3 regions of the Agrobacterium sp. DKPNP3 genome follow, and region 2 is predicted to be linked to each of the others. Evidence: predicted binding sites of a transcription regulator. Region 2 holds the regulator's gene; each other region holds the start of a gene.
The links. Region 2 encodes PhoB, which activates phosphate uptake and scavenging genes when phosphate is short. Its sites were predicted from a motif close to TGTCATNNANCTGTCAT; they were not measured.
Positions count from the first base shown of each region.

Region 1: the regulator PhoB is predicted to act here: its motif matches at 1,676-1,692, upstream of ACUTJJ_RS09600 (LTA synthase family protein).
Region 3: the regulator PhoB is predicted to act here: its motif matches at 1,383-1,399, upstream of ACUTJJ_RS05720 (esterase-like activity of phytase family protein).

Region 1 covers NZ_JBQYSN010000025.1:26,992-30,271, reverse strand. Annotated here, with positions in the region: gene ACUTJJ_RS09600 (LTA synthase family protein) at 1-1,617, opposite strand, end outside; gene ACUTJJ_RS09595 (NAD+ synthase) at 1,844-3,280, shown strand, end outside.
Region 2 covers NZ_JBQYSN010000006.1:36,525-39,804, reverse strand. Annotated here, with positions in the region: gene ACUTJJ_RS03115 (aspartate aminotransferase family protein) at 1-438, opposite strand, end outside; gene ACUTJJ_RS03110 (GcrA family cell cycle regulator) at 870-1,403, shown strand; gene phoB (phosphate regulon transcriptional regulator PhoB) at 1,583-2,266, opposite strand; gene phoU (phosphate signaling complex protein PhoU) at 2,298-2,993, opposite strand; gene pstB (phosphate ABC transporter ATP-binding protein PstB) at 3,119-3,280, opposite strand, start outside.
Region 3 covers NZ_JBQYSN010000012.1:50,092-53,371, reverse strand. Annotated here, with positions in the region: gene ACUTJJ_RS05720 (esterase-like activity of phytase family protein) at 1-1,332, opposite strand, end outside; gene hupB (DNA-binding protein HupB) at 1,599-1,874, opposite strand; gene lon (endopeptidase La) at 2,165-3,280, opposite strand, start outside.

The DNA of each region.
Region 1 (3,280 bases), on a different contig from region 2:
CGAGGACCAGACGACCAGCGGCGTTTCGTGTTCCTTCTTCATCACCTCCAGCGGCGCGCGGCGACTGGCCACCATGCCCGGCATGTAGCCGCTTTCCACGAAGGTCTGGCCGAGCGGCGGCAGATGATCGCCGAAGAGCACAATGATGGTCTCACGGTCGCGTTTCTTTGCCCAGCGCATCAGCTTCAGCAGCGCGTCGTCGGCTTCGGCCACGCCTTGAGAATAGGTGGCGAGCGCCTGCGAGGCGGAGGCGGAAAGATCGCCCGTCACGCCGATCGTATTGTCCGCATAACGGTCAGCCTCGTAAGGGCCATGTCCCTGCAGGGTGACAGCAAAGAGGAAGAGCGGGTTCTGCGCCTTGTCGGCGGTCTTCATGATCTCGTCCATCAGCGCGTCGTCGGAGGCAAAATTGCCGCGTTTTTCCATCGCGGGCAGCGTCTCTTCCGAGCGGAATTCCTCGAAGCCGAAGTTTTTATAGACCTGCTTGCGGTTCCAGAACCATTCCTGGAACGGATGCATGGCAATGGCGGAATAACCTTCGCCACGGAAGAAGCTGGCGAGCGAGGGTACCGGACGACGGATGTATTGCTGATAGGGAATGCTGCCATAGGGCAGGAAGGCGTTGGAGAAACCGGTCAGCGCCTCGAATTCCACATTGGCCGTCATGCCGCCGAATTCCGGCGAAAACACATGGCCGGACTGTTTGGCGCGGATCGTTGGCATGGGATCGGCCGATAGATGCACGTTTTCGAGCCGGGTTGGATCCCAGAGGGATTCGCTCATCAGCATGATGACGTCAGGGTAATCACCCTTGTTGGCGGCAAAAGATGCCGGTTCGGAGGTGAGTTCGGCGATGCTGTTTTCGCCGTAACCCTCCGGCGCCGAGACATTGGCCATCGGAATATTGAAGGCGAAGGCCATCAGGAAGCCGTTATGGCGGTAGTTTTCCTGCTGGTCCCACATCATCGGGATGATGTTGAGCCGGTCGCGCGCCCAGGAATAATGCGAGTAGTCCATCAGCGAGGCGAGGCCAGCGAGCACTGGAAGTGTCAGTGCAAGGCCCACGGCCCGCTCCCGTAACCGCAGCACCGGCGAGTGGCGGCGCGCCAGCAGCCAGAGGGCGGCAATAGCGCCGATCATGGCGCAAAGGCCGAGACCCACCAGCAGCGCTGTCAGCGGCTGCGCCTTCAACATGGTCGGCAGAAGCTCGACAATCTGCCGTCCGAACAAGAGGTCTGATGGATAAAGCGGATCGGAAAGGTAGGTCTGCTTCTGCGCGGAGATCAGCCCCACAAGGGCGCAAAGCGGTGCGACCACGATAAGTGACAGATAACGTCGGCCAAGCAGCGAATCCAGCAAAACGAGGAGGGCAAGCACGGCGGCGACCGTCGTCATGCCGGGGCGGGCCGACGAGGTGAGGAATGCGCCGATATCCGTCAACGAACCACGAGCGATCCATTCGAGCAAAATGACGAGCACCAGCGATGCAATCGCCAGATGGACAAGCGTGGAAGCGGTGCCCGCAAGCTTCGAAAGGCTCTTAAGTCCCGCAGGCGAAAAGACAAAACCAGCCTTTTCGGAAGCCGTTGTTTTTGGCGCCGAATGTCTCAAACCCATACTCCGGTATTTCAGGCGACACGGCCGATCCGGGGAGGTGAATCGGGTGTCGCAAAAGTGTCATGTAACTGTCACATAAGCGCGATGAACGCGACATGAACTTTAAGGAATGCGCATATAGGCGCGATAACCTTCGCGTGAGGGCGGCAGTGTCGAGAAGCGTACGAATGAATGAAGGGGGAATTGCTGCGTTGCGGAGCGATCACGGGCGCGGTATTGAAGGGACATGAGCGACAGACACGATATAGCGAACCATCTGCGGATTGCCGTCGGGCAGTTCAATCCCACTGTTGGCGACGTGGCGGGCAATCTCGCCAAGGCGCGTGAGGCAAGGGCCGATGCGGCAACCCAGGGTGCCGATCTTCTGCTTCTGACCGAACTGTTCATCTCAGGCTATCCGCCTGAGGATCTGGTGCTGAAGCCGGCTTTCCTGAAGGCGTGCCTCAAGGCTGTCGAGGAACTGGCAGCCGAGACTGCGGACGGCGGGCCGGGTATCGTTATCGGCTTTCCGCGACAGGGCGAGACCGGTCGGCACAATTCCGTGGCGCTTCTGGATGGTGGCAAGATCATTGCGCTGCGCGACAAGATCGACCTGCCGAATTACGGCGAATTCGACGAGAAGCGCGTGTTCTCCGAAGGGTCGATTTCCGGCCCCTATAATTTCCGCGGGGTGAGGATCGGTATTCCGATCTGCGAGGAAATCTGGAACGACATGGGCGTCTGCGAGACGCTTGCCGAAAGCGGCGCGGAAATCCTGCTGGTCCCGAACGGTTCGCCCTATTACCGCGGCAAGCTGGACGTGCGCCATCAGGTGGCGCTCCGACAGGTCATCGAAAGCGGGCTGCCGCTGGTTTTCGCCAACCAGCTTGGCGGACAGGATGAGCTTGTTTTTGACGGCGCCAGCTTCGGCTTCAATGCCGACAAGACACTTGCCTTCCAGATGAGCCAGTTCGAGGCGACGCTTGCCGTAACCGACTGGAAACGCACGGCGGATGGCTGGCGTTGCGAAAGCGGGCCGTTCTCGAAGATTCCCGAAGGCGAGGAAGCGGATTACCGCGCCTGCATGCTGGGCTTTCGCGATTACGTCAACAAAAACGGCTTCAAGAGCGTGGTACTCGGGCTTTCAGGCGGCATCGATTCGGCGATCTGCGCCGCCCTTGCGGTCGATGCGCTGGGTGAGGAGCGGGTGCGCTGCATCATGCTGCCTTACCGTTATACCTCGGAAGAATCGCTGAAGGATGCCGCAGATTGCGCAAAAGCGCTCGGCTGCCGATACGATATCGTGCCGATCATGGAGCCTGTGGAAGGCTTTCTCTCAGCCCTGTCAGAACTTTTCGAGGGCACCGAAGAGGGCATCACCGAGGAAAACCTGCAGAGCCGCACGCGCGGCACCATCCTGATGGCCGTTTCGAACAAGTTCGGATCCATGGTCGTGACGACGGGCAACAAGTCCGAGATGTCGGTGGGTTACGCCACGCTTTATGGCGACATGAATGGCGGCTTCAACCCCATCAAGGACCTCTACAAGATGCAGGTCTATGCCATTTCCGCTTGGCGCAACGCCCATGTACCGCCGGGCGCGCTCGGCCCTTCCGGCGAAGTGATCCCCGCCAACATCATCGCGAAGGCTCCATCCGCCGAATTGCGCCCCAACCAGACCGAC
Region 2 (3,280 bases):
CTGTTGGCCACCGGCAGCGATCGTCGCCAGCGTCCGGCCATGGAAGGCGCCTTCAAAGGTAATGATGCGAAACTTCTCAGGATGGCCCTTGGAATAATGGTAACGGCGTGCGGTCTTGATCGCACATTCCAGCGCTTCCGCGCCGGAATTGGTGAAGAAAACCTTGTCGGCGAAGGTTGCTTCCGTCAGACGCTTGGCAAGCTTTTCCTGGCCCGGCACTTCATAGAGGTTGGAGACGTGCCAGACCTTTTCGGCCTGCGTCTTGATCGCCTCCACAAGGTGCGGATGGGCATGGCCCAGCGAATTCACAGCCACGCCAGCCGCAAAATCGAGATATCGCTCGCCGCTTTCCGTGTACAGCCAGACGCCCTCGCCTCGCTCAAAACGCAGGGGGGCTCTTGCAAATGTATCGAACAATGGCGCGGCGGCTTCGGCCATGGCTGTATCACTCCTTGCGCAAATGCGCTGTAAGACGGTTGTCAATAGGCTCTTAGGGTTATCCCTTGCCTGAAAATCAAAAATGCCGCCTCGCGGCGGCAGGGGCACTATTGTCACTTCGCTTGCCGATGTCAACAAAAGTCCGTATTCCCTAGGGTTCTCAAGCCCTAGTAGGTGGCTGGGCGCCAGACCCAAGGTGTTGCCTTTCTGACTCAACCCGCCAGCAAGTTGGGGAAAACCGCAAAATCGATTCGAGATGATTCCCGCGACTCTTGCCACGGAGTCTGCGTGGCACTAGGTTAATCGCTAATTACTAGACTGCAATGCGGCGGAACTAGTCACCAAAAATCAGGCAGAAACCACACTCGCGGCACTCCCGCGAGACGGAGAGGGATTCTGCCAAAAATACACGCGAAAAGCGGAGAAGCGGCATGAACTGGACAGACGAACGGGTCGAAAAGCTCAAGAAATTGTGGTCCGAGGGACTTAGCGCCAGCCAGATAGCAGCGCAGCTGGGCGGTGTTAGCCGCAACGCCGTCATCGGCAAGGTCCACCGTCTCAACCTGCCGGGTCGCGTCAAGGCTGGCGGTCCTGTCACTTCGGCGCGCACAGCGCCCAAGCGGACTGCTGCCCCTGCCCCTCGCGCGGCGAATTTTGCTGGCCGCGTCAACGCTGCACCGGCCCGGATCCTGACGCGTTCCAACGCCGCGACCGCCCTTCAGGAAGAGGTCGGCATCGAGACCGCGGAAGTTCTCGATTACGTTCCTTCCAGAAACGTCGTCACGCCAATCTCCCGTCGTCTGACGCTGACGGAACTGACCGAGCGCACCTGCAAATGGCCGGTCGGCGACCCCTTGAAAGACGATTTCCATTTCTGCGGCTGTGAAGCGCTGGAATCTTCGCCCTATTGCAAGTTCCATGCGAAACTCGCCTATCAGCCGGTAAGCGAGCGCCGTAAGGCTTGAGTGTTGCGGCACGCATTCGACACTCAAAAACTACGGGCCTTCGGGCCCGTTTTTTTGTGACAAAACCAGAGCGGATCGGGATCAACCACAACAAAAGACCCGACACCAATCCGGTTTCGGGCCTTTTGTTTTTCGCGGAAAATTACTTTGATGGAACGCGCCAGTCGGATGGCATCCGCTCAGGCTTCCATGGAATAGCCGGCGCCGCGCACCGTGCGGATGACATCCTGCATGTGCGAAAAATTAAGCGCCTTACGCAGGCGTCCGACATGCACGTCGACGGTACGCTCATCGACGTAGATATCATGGCCCCAGACACCATCGAGCAATTGCGAACGGGAGAACACCCTGCCCGGAGAGGTCATCAGGAATTCCAGAAGGCGAAACTCCGTCGGACCGAGACGCACTTCACGGCTTTTGCGGTGAACGCGATGCGTCTCGCGATCCAGTTCGATATCCCCGCATTTCAGCACCGAAGACAGAACCTCGGGGCGGGCCCGGCGGAGCATGGCCTTGACGCGGGCCATGAGTTCCGGCGTGGAGAACGGCTTGACGACATAATCGTCCGCACCCGTTGCGAGGCCACGAACACGTTCGCTTTCCTCGCCGCGAGCCGTCAGCATGATGATGGGCAGGCGTTCCGTTTCCGGCCGCATTCTGAGCCGACGGCAAAGCTCGATACCGGATACACCAGGCAGCATCCAGTCTAGAATGAGAAGATCGGGGGTACGTTCCTGAAGCCTGATTTCCGCCTCGTCACCACGGGGTATCGTGTCGACATCGTATCCCTCAGCCTCGAGATTGTAACGAAGAAGGACGCTGAGCGCTTCCTCATCTTCCACAACTGCAATCTTGGGCACCATATGCTGAACTCCGCAAGGCTTTGCCTGTCTCTTACTCGGTCACCGAACCGAGCGTGTTGGAACTGTCGTCCTTCGGACGCTCGCCCTCCGGCTGGCTGCCGGTGGTCATGTAATAGATTGTCTCGGCGATATTGGTGGCATGGTCGCCGATGCGCTCGATGTTCTTGGCGCAGAACAGAAGATGCGTGCAGGTCGTGATATTGCGCGGGTCCTCCATCATGTAGGTCAGAAGCTCGCGGAAGAGCGAGGTGTACATGGCATCGATTTCCTCGTCGCGCTCGCGGATGGCATTGGCCTTCTCGGCGGAGCGGGTCGAATAGACGTCGAGGACTTCCTTGAGCTGCACCAGCGCCAGTTCCGACAGGTGTTCGAGACCACGGGCAAGCTTGCGCGGCACGCCGGTGCCGGCAACCGCAATCACGCGCTTGGCCGTGTTCTTGCCAAGATCGCCCACACGCTCGAGATCGGCTGCAATACGCAGCGTGCCGATGATTTCACGAAGGTCTGCCGCCATCGGCTGGCGCTTGGCGATGGTGACGATTGCCTTGTCGCCGATCTCACGCTCGGCGTGATCGAGGATGGTGTCGTCAGAAATGACTTTCTGCGCCAGCGCGGCATCCGAGTTCACGAGCGCCCGCACGGCGTCGGCACACATCTGTTCGGCAAGGCCACCCATTTCCGAAATACGGCGTGTGAGGAATTTCAACTCCTCATCATAGGCGGACATGATATGCGAATGGGTCGTTGTCTGGTTCACGGTCTAGTCCTCCGGCTTGGCCTGCAGGCCGTGCCCGGAGCGGGACACGGCAGCGGCACCAGTCTTGTTCGGTTTCTTTGAAGCGCCGGCCTGTATCAGCCGAAGCGGCCCATGATGTAATCCTGCGTGCGCTGATCATCCGGATTGGTGAACATCTTGTCGGTTTCGTTTTCCTCAACAAGATGACCAAGGTGGAACATGGCGGTGCGCTGGGAAACACGCGCCGCCTGCTGCATGGAGTGCGTGACAATGACGAT
Region 3 (3,280 bases), on a different contig from region 2:
CGCGCCATCGACGGTGGCGGATACCAGCTGCGGATAGGCCGGCTCGCCTTCGGCACGTTCATAGATCATGACATGCGAGCGGGCGCCGCCATCCTCGACCAGATCAGCCTCGTTGGCCGTGACGAAAAGGTTGCGCGAGGGAATGGCGACGGCACCCTCCGGCGAAATGCCCGAAGGCAGGAGCTGCGTCAACTGCGGCTCGGCGCCGGTATCCTTGTAAACAGCGGCGATGGAAGCGCGCTCGGCAAGCACGAAAAAGTACTTCTGACCATCAAAGGTCGCCGTTTCCAGGCCTTCCGGCTCTATGCCCTTGGCCTTGGAGCGTTTTTCCGGATAGTGGCCAATGGCGGCAACCGCGTGCTCGAGCGAAGCGCCGGCTTCATAAAGGAGCTTGCCAGTCTTGTCGAAAATGGTGAAGCCGCGTGCACCGCCCTGCCAGTCGCCCTCGTTGGCGATGACGATACGGTCATTGTCCAGCCACTTCACCGCATCCGGCTCGCGCTTGCGGCCTTCCTGCTTGTCGGTGAACTTCAGTTGACCATCGGTCTTGGTGTCGATGCCTTCCAGATCGACGGTGCCGGCAGAGAAATGCGTCTTCACCGCGCCTGTCTTGCCGTCGATAATGACGATATGGTTGTTTTCCTGGAGCGTCAGCGCGATCTCGCCATTGGCATTGATCGAGACGAATTCGGGCTCCGGATCCTCAGGCGAAATTTCGGCGAGACCGGTAACGTCGATCTTCTTCAGGCTCGCGCAATCGGCCACGCCGTCTTTCAGGCCAACCGTTACCAGATAACCGGCCGGCATCTGCGGCAGTGCGCCTTCATTCACCTTTTCGTCCCGTTCGTTTTCGATCGCGATGGCGGCAAAGGTCCTGTCCGGGGAAACCGCGACGGAATCGGGCTGGCCGCCGAGATCGCAGCTTACTTCGACCTTCTTGGTGGCGATATCGATCGTCACCAGCTTTCCCGACGGGTTGGCGCGGTTTTCCGAGGTATTGACGCCGGCCAGAACCTTGAGACCGGCCACGGCGACGGAGGTCGGCTCACCTTCCAGCAATAATGCCCCGCCGGCCTTAGGGGCTTTCGCATCGGTGATGTCGATGAAACCAATGCCTCCGAGCGGGCTGTCCGAATAGATCAGCGTCTTGCCGTCTTCACTGGCGGTGATGATTTCAGCCGAGGTGACGGACTTCGTGTCCTTGTCAGCAGGCAGGTTCTTCGCAACGGGAAAAGATGCGATGCGGTTAAAGACCGGCTCGGCCGCCGCCGGGAAGGCAGCGGATGTAAGCAGCGCCGCGCTCAAAGCCATATGAGAAAATCGGAACGCCATTGTAATCCCCCTTCGATCCAGAAACACCCCAAGGCTTCTGCGTCAAAGACATGACAGTGGCATGACACCCGACGCCGGGAATCAAAAAGCCCGGCCTTGGAGACCGGGCTTTTTTGTATCTGCGTCCATTCCGCTTATCGGAGCGCCCTTGTGGCCGGATGGAGGCCACACAGGCGCGCCATAATGGCGTTAACGCGTCAAAACATCTATCCTCGTGACCTGAAAAGCCGCTCGCCCGCCGCGGGCGTCGCGACCCTTCGGAAACCTTACGAGTTGACGGCGTCCTTCAGGCCCTTGCCTGCGGAGAACTTCGGAACGTTGCGAGCCGGGATATCGACTTCAGCACCCGTGGAAGGGTTGCGGCCCTTGGAGGCTTCACGACGGCTGACGGAGAAGCTGCCGAAGCCGGCGAGACGGATGTCGCCACCGTTCTTCAGTTCGCTCTGTACGGTTTCGAATACGGCATCAACAGCGGAAGCAGCATCTGCCTTCGTGAGACCAGCCTTTTCGGCAACAGCAGAGACGAGCTCGTTCTTGTTCATGTTTCCACCCCTTTCAATGGTTTGAAACGACTCAAATTAAGTCGGCGCAGAATACGTTTGTATCCGCGCGCAGCAACCCAAAAGCGCTGGAATCGCCTGAAAAACAAGGGGTCTGGAGTTTTTTTCACAAAAAAGGCCGACATTTCTGCCGGCCTTCCACATATTCGTGCCAAATTCGCATCACTTGCGCGGGACTAAACACCGCACTCCCCTTGGAAGGGCTAACACATTGAATCTACGCGACACACGCCACGAAAGGCGATTCCCGCCTTTCGTGTGCCTGTGGGCCTTCAATGTGCGATGGTCTGGCTGCCGTCATCAACACCTTCGACCGTTGCAATCACGGGCGTTTCGATGCTGCCGTCCCACTCGATGGGTTCCGGCTGGCGGATGAGGGCGTGCTTGATAACCTCGCCCATGCGCGATACCGGAATGATTTCCATCTCGTTCTTTACGTTGTCCGGAATCTCCGCCAGATCCTTGGCGTTTTCTTCCGGAATCAGCACCTTCTTGATGCCGCCGCGAAGCGCTGCAAGCAGCTTTTCCTTCAGGCCACCGATCGGCAGAACGCGACCACGAAGCGTGATCTCGCCTGTCATCGCCACATCCTTCGAAACCGGAATGCCGGTCATGATGGAGACGATGGCGGTTGCCATGGCGACACCGGCCGACGGACCATCCTTCGGGGTTGCCCCTTCCGGTACGTGCACGTGGATGTCGCTCTTGTCGAAGCGCGGCGGTTCGATGCCGAAGTCCACGGCGCGCGAGCGGACATAGGATGCCGCCGCCGAAATGGATTCCTTCATCACTTCCTTGAGGTTGCCGGTGACCGTCATACGGCCCTTGCCCGGCATCATCACGCCTTCGATGGTGAGCAGCTCACCGCCGACTTCCGTCCAGGCTAGACCTGTGACGACACCGACCTGATCCTCGCGCTCGGCCTCGCCGTGGCGGAACCGCGGAACGCCCAGATAATCCGGAACATTGGCAGCGGTGACTTCCACGGACTTGACCTTGCCCTTGATGATCTCGGTGACAGCCTTGCGCGCCAGCTTCATGAGCTCGCGTTCGAAGCTGCGCACGCCCGCCTCGCGGGTGTACTGCTGGATGACGACCATCAGGGCATCATCGGTGACCGAGAATTCTGCCGGACGCAGGGCATGTTCCTTGATCGCCTTCGGCAGCAGGTGACGCTTGGCGATTTCGCGCTTTTCGTCTTCCGTGTAACCGGCGATGCGGATCACTTCCATACGGTCCATCAGCGGGCCCGGGATGTTCAGCGTGTTGGCCGTGGTCACGAACATCACGTCGGACAGGTCGTATTCCACTTCCAGGTAGTGGTCCATGAAGGTGGAGTTCTGTTCCGGATCGAGAACCTCGAGCAGCGCCGACGACGGATCGCCACG